DNA from 4 places in the Glutamicibacter sp. St.4D3 genome. Region 3 is predicted to be linked to each of the others. Evidence: riboswitches for the same ligand, from Rfam matches in the RefSeq annotation. Region 3 holds a riboswitch; each other region holds the start of a gene.
What was found. A riboswitch is a leader RNA that binds a small molecule or an ion and turns the genes downstream of it on or off. The one in region 3 is predicted to bind thiamine pyrophosphate.
Positions count from the first base shown of each region.

Region 1 (3,335 bases), 210 kb from region 3:
GAGGGGTCGGAACCGGCGATGGACAGGATGTTGTGGATCATTTCGCCTCCTGCCAGGCGCGCAGCAGCCCGCCGGCGGCCGCACCGGGGTCGGTGCTGGAGCAGATGGCGCGCACCACCGCCATGCCCTCGGCCCCGGCCGCGCGCAGCGCCGGGGCGTCCTCGGCCTGCAGCGCACCGATGGCCACGCAGGGCAGCTGGGCGATCTTCCGGGCCCGGGCGAAGCCCTCGATCCCGATCGGGGTGGGGTGGTCCTTCTTGGTGGGGGTGGCCCGGATGGCCCCGACGCCCAGGTAGTCGATCATCGAGGCGTTCGCGTTCGCCGCCGCCAGCTGCTCATCGGTGGAGGCGCTCAACCCCAAGGTGGCGTCCCCGATCAGTTCGCGCACCCGCTGCACCGGCAGGTCCTGCTGCCCGATGTGCACCCCGGTGACCGCGGCCCCGGCGGCCCGTGCCGCCAGGTACACGTCCACCCGGTCGTTGACCAGCAGTTCGGCCCGGCCCGCGGTGAGCTGACCGGCGGCCAGGGCCAGTTCATAGAATTCGCGCGCGTTTTCCTCCTTGGCGCGCAGCTGGATCCACTGCACGCCAGCCTGCACGGCGGCCTGGATGACCTCAAGGGTGCGGTGTGGGGTGCAGCTGGCGGTGTTGGCGACCAAATATACGCCGAGATTTCGCATGATTGTCCTTAAACCGCCCCCTGCGGGGCCGGCGGGTTGACTCGTGGGCGGAATGAAGAATGAGGGATCTAGAGTTCCTCGATGCGCACCGCACCCAGTTCCTGCGGATCGGTCAGGGCCAGGGCGTCGAGGAACTGCGCGGCAAAGCTGCCCGGCCCCAGGGACAGGGCGGCGGCGCGTTCGGCGGCCCGCCCGTAATAGGCGTGGGCGGCCACGGTGGAGGTGAACACGTCCTGCCCGGCGGCGATCGCCGCCGCGGCGAACGCACCCAGGGCGCACCCGCCGCCGGTGACGCGGGTCAGTTCGATCCCGTCGGTGTGCACCATGACCGTGCGCTGGGCACTGACCACGGCGTCGGCCGGCCCGGAAATCGCGACCACCGCGCCGTGGCGTTCGGCCAGTTCCCGCCCGGCGGCGATGGCCGCGGCCACGGGGTCGGCCGAATCCACCCCGCGCCCGGTGGACTGGTGCCCGGCCAGGGCCATGATCTCCGAGGCGTTGCCGCGGATCAAGGCGGGGCGCAGCGAAACGATGCGCTGGGCGTAGCGCGTGCGCACCGGCAGCGCGCCAACGGCCACCGGGTCCAGCACCCAGGGCGTGTTGGCCTGGTTCGCGGCCTCGATCGCCTCATCCATGGCGGCCAGCTGTTCGGTGCTGGGGGTGCCCAGGTTCACCAGCACCGCGCAGGCGGTCTTCGCGAACGGCCCCGCCTCCCCGGGCAGGTTGGTCATGGCCGGGGCGGCGCCGGCGGCCAGCAGCGCGTTGGCGGTGAAGTTGGCGACCACGGTGTTGGTCAGGCAGAACACCAGGGGGCTGGTGTGGCGCAGTGAATGGATCACGGCAGGCAGGGTCATGTGCGACATCCCTCCGCTAGTTTGAACTAGTTCAGGTTCGACGGGTGTCATCTCAGTCGGCGGCGCCGACACCCCGTGTCACTCGTGACCGAGCGTACGCAATCGCCCACCCGTTGACAAACCTGTGACGCGCCGCACCGCGCCGCCCCCGGTCAGGGCCGGCCCGGCGCGCCCGGCGGTGCTGCAGGGCCGGCAGCAGCCGGGCGCCCATGTGCCGCTGCCGGGTGCCGTTCGGGGCCGGGGTGCGGGATGAGCAGCCGCGCCGGGAAGCACAGCACCGCCAGGCTGAGCCCGACCCATCCGTAGTCAAACCCGTAGCCGCAGAACAGCAGGGCGCCCAGGGCGGCGGTCACGGTGCGCAGCGAACGCAATTCGATCACCTGCCGGTACCAGCGCTCCCAGTGCCCATCCACCGCCCAGGCCACCTGCATCCGCCGGCTGGCCAGGCGCACGGCGGCGTGGGCCAGCAACAGCACCGCCACCAGCAGCAGGATGAACGCCGCCGGGGCGGTGACCAGCCCCCACAGGTAGTCCAGTGGCGGGCGCAGCAGGAAGTAGACGCTGGCGGCCATCAGCAGCCCGGCCACCGGGTAGATCCAGCGCGGCAGCGGTCCCCAGTGCCGGGGCCCGGTCCGACCGGCCTTGCCGTGCACGTACCCCATGCTGCTGCCGGTGATCACCAGGTAGAGCAGGGCGGCGCCGGTGATCAGCACCATCAGGTGCATCCCCGGCCGTGCATCGGGCAGGGCCTGCGGCTGCGGTGAGTGCGTGGGCCACAGGACGAGCAGCAGGATCAGTGAGGCGCCCAGCGCCAAGTACTGGGTGGCGAACAGGTGGTCGCGCAGGGCGCGCACCGGATGCCGCGGCACGGCGGTGACGCCCTCGAAGTTCTGTGGCGGGCGCCAGAACAGCATCACCAGGGCGACGCCGAGCACGGCGTAGTTCCCTACCGAATCCCAGCCGTCGCCCAGCGCGCGCAGCCGCTCAAGGTCCCCGTCCGCGGCCTGCTGGTGGAACCACCGGGCCTTGTAGTGCAGGGCGGCCGCGCCGTTGGCGGCCAGGACCACGGCCACGGTGCGGTACAGCCGGTTCAGCCACACCCGGCGCAGCATCCGGTTGTCGTGCCGCGAGATCCCCGGCAGCGGCCTGCGGCGCAGGATCACCAGGCTGGCCAGGAGGGTGGCGGCCACCAGCAGTCCCAGGCAGAGGGCCAGGTACGGCAGCACCTCGCCGGCCGGGCGCAACCCGTCGGCGGCCGGGATGAAGTAGCTCAGTTCCTCCCCGCTGAGCTCGCGCTGCGCGGTGGGAGCCCGGTAGGGCACATCGCCCGCCGCCCACAGCGCGGTGAGCGAGCCGGCCAGGACCAGGACGAGGGCCGCCACCAGCTTGCCCGGCACCAACCCGGTGCGCGGCTGCGGGTCGGCGCTGCGCTGCACGCGCGGCCCGGTGAACTGGGCCAGCACGTAGACGAACCCGACCCACAGCGCCGGGGTGGCGGCCCGCCCCACCGCGCCCGGCCAGCCGCCGGGCACCGCCTGCCCCTCCGCGCTGATCGGGTAGAAGGCATCGAACCAGTCGGTGGAGACGGCGGCGAGGAATCCGATGAGCGCGCACCACCGGGCGTACCGGCGCGCCTGGGACAGCAGGTTCCCGCTCCCGCTCGGGCTGAGGGCCCGCAGGATCAGCGCCACCAGGGCGGCGGCGACGGCGAACGAGCCCAGCGGGGCGCTCAGGTCGGTCATCGGCCCTCCTTTATCCAGCCCAATGTATCAACCCGGTGGCGCAAACGGGGGCCGGGGGAT
Region 1 covers NZ_AP039380.1:51,930-55,264, forward strand. Annotated here, with positions in the region: gene AC6I21_RS00250 (bifunctional hydroxymethylpyrimidine kinase/phosphomethylpyrimidine kinase) at 1-41, opposite strand, end outside; gene thiE (thiamine phosphate synthase) at 38-679, opposite strand; gene thiM (hydroxyethylthiazole kinase) at 748-1,533, opposite strand; TPP riboswitch at 1,525-1,619, opposite strand; gene AC6I21_RS00265 (hypothetical protein) at 1,686-3,275, opposite strand.
Region 1: linked by a shared signal. The riboswitch ahead of thiM (hydroxyethylthiazole kinase) and the one ahead of AC6I21_RS01300 (3-oxoacyl-ACP reductase) in region 3 are both predicted to bind thiamine pyrophosphate.

Region 2 (3,335 bases), 1.4 Mb from region 3:
CGCACCACCAGCCGCCAATACCGCGCCACCAGCACCGAAACCGGAGCCAGCATCGAATTCGGGCAGGGCGAGGGGCTGCTCAGCCCGGTCGAATTGCTGCTGGCCGCCATTGCCGGCTGCTCGTCAATTGACGTTGATGTGGCCACCACCCGGCGCAGTGAACCGGAGACCTTCAAGGTGGAGGCCGCCGGATACAAGGTGACCGAGGATGGGGCCAGCCGCATGAAGGACATTTCCATGTCCTTCGACCTGAAGTTCCCGGACACCGAGGAGGGGCGCAAGGCCGCTGGAATGGTTGACCGGATCATCAAGCTTTCACACGACAAGTACTGCACGGTCTCACGCACCGTGGAATTGGGCACGCCGGTGACCAGCACGCGGGTCGAAAACTAGGAACGCGAGGGGGGCGCCGCCGGCTGATGCCGGTGGCGCCCCCGCCTTTCCGGGCCGCGCACCCCGGCTTGGGGCCAACCGCGGATACAGCGCAGCTATGCCTCGCCCGGAGCCGGTTCCAGCTCCAGGGCGGCGATGGCCGGGAACGGGTCGCTGCGCAGCCGTCCAAAGGTCAGCACATCCACCCGGGTGCCGTCCATGACGAACTTTTCGCGTTCCACACCCTCCTGGATGAAGCCAGCGGCCCGGGCCACCCGCAGGGACGCGGGATTGTTCGCCCGCGCCCCCAGTTCCAGCCGGTGCACGCCGCCACTGCTGAGCAGGTGATCAGCCACGGTGGCCGCGGCCCGGCTGGCCAGCTGCCGGCCGCGGTATCCGGCGGCCACCCAGTACCAGAACCAGCCCAGCGTGTTGGCCCGGTCCAGGCTCGCGCACACTAGGCCCACCAGCGTCCCGTCCACGTCGATGGCGTAGGGGCGCTGCTCCTGCGGGGACGCCAGCAGCCGGTCGATGTAGGCGTGGGCTTCATCCAGGGTTCTTACCGATCCCTGGCGCTTCATCTGCGCATCCGAGGTGAACGCGGCCAACACCGCCGGGGCGTCGGTGGGGCGCAGCGGGCGCAGACGCGCCCTCGTCGCTTCCAGTCCTGCCGGGGCTGGGGCCGGGCGTGGCGCCGGGGTCGACTGCTGCTGCGCGCCAACGGCACTGGCGGTGCCCTGGTGGTACAGCAGCTGCCAGCGTCCCCGCTCCAACTGCCACAGGGAACTACGGTGGGCGGTACGCACCCCGGTGCTCTGCCAGCGCAGCAGCACCTGATGCTCGGACAAGGCCAACAGGCTCGGGGCGTGCAGGGCGGCCGGGGGATTATCGGTGCGCGTTTGGGTGGCCAACAGCGCGATGATCTCGTCCTTCGTGTAGTGCCGGCCCGAGACCCCCACCTCCTCAAACATCTCGTGCAGCAGCACAGCCAGCTGCTGCGCATCCCCCCGGACCGCTGGTGAGAGCAACTGCTCTTCCAGGGCCAGCAGCTCTTGGGCCAACGGGTCGCTGCGCTCCAGGAGCCGGGGGTAGGACTGCGCGTTGTGAGTGGTGCCGGATGCGTTCATGCCTCCCAGTGAACCACGGGTTGTGTGTGCGGCGGCCCGCCGGCGGGACCGGCCGTCATGCAATTGGTGTTTGTGAGCTGCACCATGCCTATAATCCTTCTAACTCCGCGGGAGCCTGCGCGATCTGTTGATCCGGGCTGAGAGGGCTTCGTGCCGACCGCCACACCTGATGCGGGTCATGCCGCCGTAGGAAGGAAAGTGCCCTGATGCATGTCGTGATCGTTGGTGCCGGGATCGCCGGACTATGTACCGCTTTTGAACTGCGCAGCCGCGGGGTGCGCGTCACGCTCTGCGACCCTGACCCCGCCGGGGGCGCCAGCCATGCGGCGGCGGGCATGCTGGCCCCGGCCGCGGAAATCGTCTGGGGACAGGACCGGCTGCACCAGATGATGGCCGACTCGGCGCAGCTCTACCCGGAACTGGTGGCGCGCGTGCAGCAGGCCACCGGTGCGACGGTGGCGTACCGGCAAAACCCGACCATGGTCGTCGCCGCCGAGGCCGCCGACCGCCAGGCGCTGGCGGAGCTGGAGGAGGTCCGCCACCGGCTGGGGTTGCCCACCCAAATGTTGCTGGGCTCCCAGGCGCGGCGCAGGGAACCGGCCCTGGCCGGGAACATCGCCGGAGCCCTGGTATTCCCCGAGGACCACCAGGTCGATCCGCGCTCGCTGACCGGCATCCTCATCGAGCATTTTGGGCAGGACCTGATCCGGGAGCAGGTCAGCGAAGTGGAGCACTGCGGCGCCACGGCGCGGGTGCACACCCAGACCGGGCGGGTGCTGGAGGCGGACCAGGTGCTGCTGGCCACGGGCCTGGGACAGGTGCCCGGCACCCCGCGGCTGCCGTTGCGGGCGGTGCACGGCGACATCCTGCGCCTGCACTTGCCGGCCCACCTACACCCGCTGCTCACCCACACGGTGCGCGGGGTGGTGCACCGGCGCAACGTGTACCTGGTGCCGCGCAGCGACGGCAGCATCGTGCTTGGCGCCAGCAGCCGCGAGGACGGCAACGACCTGGTCAGTGTGGAGGCGCTGTACACCCTGCTGGATGATGCCCGGCGCCTGGTGCCCGGGATCATGGACGCCTCCCTGCGTGAGGTGATCGCCCGGCCCCGGCCCGGCACCCCCGATGACCGGCCCATCATCGACCGGGTGGACGCGCACACGGTGGTGAGCAACGGGTTCTTCCGCCACGGCGTCCTGCTGGCACCCCTGGGCGCCCGGATCGCCAGTGACCTGCTGCTGGGCGCCGACCCGGGGACGCACCGTGGGCTGTTGGGGCTGCACCGCTTTCCGGTCGCGGCCAGCAGCACCAGCCACTGATCCCGGTCACCCGATCAGGCGGTCCTGTCCGCCGCGCAGCCGGCCCCGAACCCGGGCAACCCCAGACATCCGGCGCCGCCCGCCACCCCGGTGAGCGCCACCAGACAAAGCCAAAGCAACCAGAAAGAGAGGCACGAGACGCAATGCCTGAAATCACCGAGATCGAGGTGCAGCTCAACGGCCAGAGACTGAACCTGCCCGACGGGGCCACCGTGCGTGACATCGTCGCCGGGCACACCAAAAAGCTCATCAACGAACAAGGCCTGGCCGTGGACGGCTCCCGGCTGGGAATCGCCCTCGCCATCGACGGGGACGTAATTCCGCGCAGCGCCTGGGCCAGCCACACGGTGGCGCCCGGGGCGCGCATCGACCTGGTCACCGCCGCACAGGGAGGATGAGGAAGATGACCCAGAGCAACGAAGCACCCCACACGCCCGAAGATGTCTTCAGCATTGCCGGGGCACAACTGCGCTCCCGCCTGGTGATGGGCACCGGGGGAGCGACCTCCCTAAGCACC
Region 2 covers NZ_AP039380.1:2,243,076-2,246,410, reverse strand. Annotated here, with positions in the region: gene AC6I21_RS10300 (OsmC family protein) at 1-393, shown strand, start outside; gene AC6I21_RS10295 (GNAT family N-acetyltransferase) at 489-1,499, opposite strand; TPP riboswitch at 1,597-1,709, shown strand; gene thiO (glycine oxidase ThiO) at 1,706-2,818, shown strand; gene thiS (sulfur carrier protein ThiS) at 2,962-3,216, shown strand; gene AC6I21_RS10280 (thiazole synthase) at 3,222-3,335, shown strand, end outside.
Region 2: linked by a shared signal. The riboswitch ahead of thiO (glycine oxidase ThiO) and the one ahead of AC6I21_RS01300 (3-oxoacyl-ACP reductase) in region 3 are both predicted to bind thiamine pyrophosphate.

Region 3 (3,335 bases):
TGGGTGGCCCCACCCGCGAGGCTCCCACGATTCGTCCGACCAGCGCGCATACGGCCAGCACGAAGAGCAGGTATGCCCCGGTAAGCAGACCGTAGGCCAACTCACGATGCTGGACGTTGAGGGCAAAGATGAAGACCGCGGCACCGCACACCAAAAGCGCAACCCCCAGAAGCCGCATCTTCATCTCTGCATCACGCATCCCTTGTTCCGTAGACCACGCTGTCCCGTGAAAAACCAATGACTGTAATTACAATAATTGCACAAATAGTTGTCCGAAGGAATCCTCCGAAAGGACTAGATGTGCCTGCTCACCTACCGCAGTGGGATGAAGCGGCGCCTCGGGGAGCAGGGTAAACCTAGGAAAAACCGGTTCACCGCCGTGAGCCGGGGGTGTGCGCGGTTAGAGGCAGCTGCGCAGGATCTTCTCAATGGCCGCCTGTTCGGCCTTTGTCATCCACGCGTCATATTTCGCCTTCACCTGCGTCTGACGGGAAACGTAGCTGCACCGGAAGGAGCGGTTGGGCGGCAGCCACGTTGCCGCGTCCTTGTCGCCCTTGGATGCATTGGTCGGGCCATCCACAGCCATCAGGTTCAGCGGGTCGTTGGCAAAGTTCAGGCGGGTTTCGGCGTCCCACTGCTGGGCGCCCTTCTGCCAGGCATCCGAAAGCGCCACCACATGGTCGATCTGCACCGCGCTGCTGGTTCCCTGCCCGCGCACAAAGGAGATGCTCTTGCCGGTGTAGGGGTCATCAAGTACGCCGCTGAGCACCACGCATTCAATGCGTCCCTCCCGGTATTCCACGTCCTTCAGGTCCCGGGCGAGAATGTCATTGCGCGCGTCGCACCCGTTGCGGTCGGGGTCCTTCCAGCCCTTGCTGAATTCCTCGCGCGAGTACCCGGTCTTCGGGGCGCGGCCCTTGACGTCGATTTCCTCAAGCAACGCCAGCGATTCTGCGAACTCAAGGCTTTGCTCTTCGGTGATGGGGCCGCCGGTGGAGGGGGCTTGTGACTGCGTTTGCCCTGGAGCGGCGTCGGGGTTGAAATCGCTGAGCGTCCCGGCCGAGCATGAGGTCAGTGACAGTGAGCCAAGCAAGAGGGCCAGGGTGATGAAGCGACGCGGGCTGCGCATGCGGTAGAAGGTTCCCTTCGATGCAGTGGGCGCACCAAAAATAAGGTGCTGCCTGTGGTGTACAGCCAGCACCTTATCGCTTCGGGGCGACACTATCGCCCGAACCGCCGGGGCACCTTCATGTGGTGTCCGTGACGCAGACCGCGCTAGTTGGTCGCGGTTCCCGGATCCTCGTCCTGGCCCGGACGGGTGTGCGATGCCCCGCCCTCATCACGCCACTTCTTCAGCTGCTCGGGTGACACTTCGCCGGTGTCGATGTTTTCTGGTGCGTAGGGGTCCTTGCCCTTGTCATTTACCGTGTCCATATCCTCACCGTAGGCCGGTTCCGGCAAAGCGACAAGGAGTCCGGTCCCGTCCGTTTTCGTAACGGCAACGGCGCGGCCTCGGCATTGTCCGGGCCAAAAAGTCTCCAAGTCGGTGCCTGGTCGCTGGATGTGGTAGGAATGGGGTTAGTGACACGGGGTGCCGCCGCAGCGGCTGAGAAAACACCCGTCGAACCTGCACCAGTTAGTACTGGCGAAGGGAATGTCCTGGATTCCACGATGCCCCGCACCTTTGAGTGGCTGCGGCGTATCCACCGGGTTCCGTTCGCCTTGACCCACATTCAAGGAGTTCGAACACCATGAACACACAAACCACCACCGTCGAAACCAGCAACAGTGCTCTGCCCCTGGCAGAGCAGCAGGTGTTGGTCACTGGCGCCGCGCGCGGGCTGGGCGCGGCCATCAGCACCGCCTTCCTGGACGCCGGAGCGAACGTGGTCCTCAACTACCACTCCTCGGGGCAGGCCGCCAACGATCTGGCTGTCCGCTACCCCGAACAGGCCCTGGCCGTACAGGCTGATGTGCGTGAAGCCGGGCAGCTGAAGGACCTGGTCCGCCAGGCCGAAGAGCACTTCGGCAAGCCGCTGACCACGCTGGTCAACAACGCGCTGGTCGACTTCTCCTTCAACGGGGACGCCCGGCCCAAGGCTGGCGAACTCAGCGCGGCCGATTTGAGCAAGCAGTTCACCGGGTCGGTGCTGGCCCCGGTCGCCGCAATCCAGGCCGTGCTGCCGAACATGCGCAAAGCCGGTTTTGGACGGATCATCAATATCGGCACGAACCTCTTCCAGCATCCGGTGGTCCCGTACCACGACTACACGGCCACCAAGGCGGCACTGCTGTCGCTGACCCGCACCTTCGCCGATGACCTGGGACCCGAGGGGATCACCGTGAACATGGTCTCGGGCGGACTGCTGCGCACGACCGACGCCTCCGCGGCCACCCCGGAAGAGGTCTTTGACTTCATCGCCTCCGGCACACCGCTGCGCAAGGTCACCAGCCCGGCCGAACTGGCGGACGCCGTCCTGTTCTTCGCCTCCCCCTGGGCCCGCGGCGTGACCGGACAGAACCTGATCGTGGATGGGGGACTGGTCAAGGGATGAGCCCCAAGCAATTGAAACTCAACCTGTTCATCTACGGTGCAGGCCACCACCAGGCTGCCTGGCGGGACCCGGACTCCGCTGCCGAACGCCTGGGCGACACCGGGTACTACACGCAGCTGGCGCAGACCGCAGAGCGCGGGCTGCTGGACGCGGTGTTCCTGGCCGACGGCCAATCCATCTCCCCGCAGGCCGCAAAGGCCGGACCCACCTGGTTCTACGAGCCGCTGACCCTGCTCTCGGCGTTGAGCCAGCACACCGAACACATAGGCTTGGTGTGTACTGTCTCCTCCAGCTTCTACTCCCCATTCCATGCCGCCAGAATGCTGGCCAGCCTGGACCACCTCTCCGGCGGACGGGCCGGGGTCAACGTGGTCACCAGCATGTGGGATGCCGAGGCGCAGAACCATTCGATGCCCGGGCTGGGGGACCATGACACCCGATATGCGCGAGCCGATGAATTCATTCAGGTGGTGCGCCGACTGTGGGATTCCTTCCCGGCCCAGGCCATACAGGCCAGCCGGGACGGGGACTTCGCCAGCCCGGAACTTCTGCAGCCCATCGAACACGTGGGGGAGCACTTCACGGTGCGTGGCCCCCTGAACGTTCCCGGCGGCCCGCAGCGGGCCCCGGTGTTGTTCCAGGCCGGCTCCTCCCCGCAGGGTCGGGAGCTGGCCGCGAAGTATGCCGAGGCCGTGTACGCGGTGGCCGCCGATCGGCAGATGGCCCTGGACTACGGTACCGATCTGCGCTCCCGGATCGCCGCGGCCGGACGCGACCCGG
Region 3 covers NZ_AP039380.1:261,998-265,332, forward strand. Annotated here, with positions in the region: gene AC6I21_RS01285 (hypothetical protein) at 1-199, opposite strand, end outside; gene AC6I21_RS01290 (HNH endonuclease family protein) at 401-1,129, opposite strand; gene AC6I21_RS01295 (hypothetical protein) at 1,276-1,434, opposite strand; TPP riboswitch at 1,578-1,672, shown strand; gene AC6I21_RS01300 (3-oxoacyl-ACP reductase) at 1,752-2,555, shown strand; gene AC6I21_RS01305 (LLM class flavin-dependent oxidoreductase) at 2,552-3,335, shown strand, end outside.

Region 4 (3,335 bases), 1.0 Mb from region 3:
ACAGGGCACCGGATTCCAGCTGGGGCAGCGCGGCGTGGTTCGTGATGCCGGCGGTCATTGCTTCGCCCGCCCAAAGACCGGTTCACGGTTCGCCCTGCGGCTGGGCAGCGCGGAAAGCGCCCCGGTGGCCGCCAGCGCGCGGGTGGCGAAGTAGGACAGGATGCCGGCAATCACCAGGCCGGAGAGGCTCATCGCCGCCACGTGGAAAAGCTTCATGCCCGCGGTGTATTCCGCATAGTAGGCCATCAGGTAGGCCTCGCTTAGCGCACCGAACAGTCCGGCGCCCAGCCCCGCCAGCATCGCCACCCCAAGGCTCCACACCCGGTAGCGGAAGAGCGCGAACACCACCTCGGCGCCCAGCCCCTGGACAATGCCGGAAACCAGCACGGTGATGCCCCACTGCGAGCCCAGCAGCGCGGAGATCACCGCGGCCAGCAGTTCACAGTACAGGGCGGCGCCGGGCTTGCGGATGATCAGGGCCCCGAGCACTGCCGGGAAGAGCCACATCCCGGCCACGAAGGCGCTAGCCGGCGGGAAGGCCACAAAGGCCAGGGAAATGAAGCCGTAACCGGCGTTCCAGCCCCAGAACACCACGCCCGAAGCCACGGCGATCACCGAGGCGACGACGATGTCGGCGACCTTCCACGAGCTGCTGGCCCGCAACGGTGTTGTTGTCACTTGAATATCCTCCTGAATCAGGAGGGGAGCATGTATGCGAACCGGGGCGCGTCCCCGGGGGCATACCTGAGATTCTCGACTTCCTTCGCCGGTACTAGCCGGGGCAGGTTCGAGGGTCTGCGATCTATCGCACTCTCAGCGTCTTTTACCCTTACGCCTGCCGTGACGCGCCTGGCGGCACGGCAGCGGGCTGGTATGACGCTCCCCTGTCGGTTTATGTCTGCGTTGCCACCATACCCCAGGATGCCGGTCGGGCAGAACCCGCACCGGCGACCGGTTTGAGGCGGACGTCATATTGCTCTTGCTCCGGCCGCCAGGCGCCGCCTAGCGGGAGCGGGTGAGCACCGGTTCCCGGTGGGCCCGACGGCTGGGCAGGGAGGCCAAGGCACCGGTGTTGGCCAGCATGCGGGTGAGGAAGAACGAGCAGATCCCGGCGATCAGCAACCCGGAGACGCTCATCGCCGCCACATGGAACAGCTTCATCCCGGCGGTATAGTGCACGAAGTGGGCGGTGATGTAGGCACCGTTGAGGGCGCTGAGGAAGCCGGAGCAGAAACCGGCCAGCATGGCGGCGAACAGGTTCCACACCCGGTAACGCAAGAGCGCGAACACCAGCTCGGCGCCCAGCCCCTGCAGCAGCCCGGAGACCAGCACCGTCAGTCCCCAGTGGGTGCCCAGCAGGGCCTCGATGATGGCGGCCAGCAGTTCGCAGTACAGTGCCGCACCGGGCTTGCGAATGATCAACGCCCCGAGGACCGCGGGGAACAGCCACATGCCCGAGAGCAGCGCGCTGGCCGGCGGGAACGCGGCGAAGGCCAGCGTCACGAAACCGTAACTGGCGCTCCACGCCCAGAACACCACGCCCGAAGCCACGGCGATGACCGAGGCGATCACGATGTCCGCGACCTTCCATGAGGTGCCGCCGGTTCGCTTGGTTGTTGCCATTTTCTTCCATCCTCCTGGTTCAGGAGGGGAGCACATGCGGATGCGCAGGGAGCTGTCCCTGCCGCACATCTGAGATTCTCGACTTCCTTCGCCGGTACTAGCCGGAGCAGGTTCGAGGGTCTGCGATCTATCGCACTCTCAGCGTCTTCCACCGGTCCCCGGCCACCGGCGTTTGCTGCGCGGTGAGCCTCGGGGACGGTATGACGCTCCCCTGTCGTTTCTTGTCAGCAGATTGCCCCGGCGATCCGTGGATCACCCGATGCCATGTCTGCGATGCCACCATAGCTCAGGATATGCTTTCGATAGAAAGAGAAGTCCCCATGCGAACAGGAGCGCGAAGAATGAAACCAATGATGAAGCTGCTCGCCACCGGCATTTCCCTGGGAGCCGGGTTTGTCGGCAGCAAGCTGGTGGACCGCCTGTGGAAGGGATTCACCGGCAATGATGCCCCGCGCCACGGCCAGGAAGCCGAAGCCGAAGCCTCGATGCGCCAGGCCCTGGCGTTCGCCGTCTTCTCCTCCGTGGTGGCCGCAATCATCCAGGTCCTCACCGACCGCGGCACCCGCAAGGCGTTGGCCAAGCTGAACAAGTAGTTCCCCGGCGTTTGCGCCGTGGACAGGCAGGGCCTCGGAGCACCGTGATGCGGTGCTCCGAGGCCCTTGTTCGTGGTGCCGGCAGTGGCGCTAGTCCTTGTTCTGGCGGCTGGCGTTCTCCACCACGGTGCGCAGTTCATCGCTGTACAGCGTTTCGCGCTTCACGTGCTTGGTGCGGTACCCGGAACGGCCAATCATGTGCGCGGAGACCGGTGCGGTTAGCAGCTGCACGCCCCAGGCCAGGGCGAGCACCGGCACCACCTGCCAGGAGCGCAGGTGGATGGCCAGCCCGATGAACAGCAGCAGGAAGCCAAGCACCTGGGGCTTGGTGGCCGCATGCATCCGGGTGAGCAGGTCGGGGAAGGTCAACAGGCCTATGCCGGCGATCAATGACATCAGCGAGCCGACGATCATGCAGCCGGCGGCCACAATTTCCAGGAACTGATCCATCACGCATTCCTCTGGTCGGAAACGAACCGGGAGACGGTGACCGAGCTGATGAAGCCGATGGCGCAGGCGATCACCACGAACAGGATGTGGTTGGTGTGCCGGTTCAGGTACATTTCCAGGCACAGGGCGGCGGAGATGATCAGCAGCATCACATCCAGGGCCAGCACCCGGTCCAGGATGGAGGGTCCGCGGGCGACCCGGATCAGGCAGGCCACCGCACCCACCGAGAGCAGCACTCCGCTGATTCCCACGATGATGTAGCTCAACGCTTTGCCTCCTTGGCCTTCTGGCGGGCGCGCTGGGCGATGTCCTTGCGCACCTGCTTGACGTACTCGTACTCGTCGTGGCTGCCGATGGCCATGATCACCCGCCGTTCGATTTCATGGATCTTCGCCCGGGAGCGGGCGACCTTGATGGCGTTGGAGGCGTTGAGGTAATGCAGGTACAGGGTGGAGCTGCGACGGTCCACCTCCACCACGAACGATCCGGGGATCAGGGTCAGCACGTGCCCGACCGTGGTGACGATCAGGTCCGAGTCGGTGTGCAGGCGCACCGCAATGATGGAGCTGCGGGTCTTCTGGCGCCGGAAAAGCGCCAGGTAGGAAACCTCCAGGCTGGCCGCCACCACCTGCATGATGAACCAGCCCAGCAGCAGGAAGCAGTACCACG
Region 4 covers NZ_AP039380.1:2,564,182-2,567,516, forward strand. Annotated here, with positions in the region: gene AC6I21_RS11855 (ATP-binding cassette domain-containing protein) at 1-58, opposite strand, end outside; gene AC6I21_RS11860 (ECF transporter S component) at 55-678, opposite strand; TPP riboswitch at 742-896, opposite strand; gene AC6I21_RS11865 (ECF transporter S component) at 1,003-1,623, opposite strand; TPP riboswitch at 1,690-1,846, opposite strand; gene AC6I21_RS11870 (DUF4235 domain-containing protein) at 1,974-2,216, shown strand; gene mnhG (monovalent cation/H(+) antiporter subunit G) at 2,307-2,666, opposite strand; gene AC6I21_RS11880 (MrpF/PhaF family protein) at 2,666-2,932, opposite strand; gene AC6I21_RS11885 (Na+/H+ antiporter subunit E) at 2,929-3,335, opposite strand, start outside.
Region 4: linked by a shared signal. The riboswitch ahead of AC6I21_RS11865 (ECF transporter S component) and the one ahead of AC6I21_RS01300 (3-oxoacyl-ACP reductase) in region 3 are both predicted to bind thiamine pyrophosphate.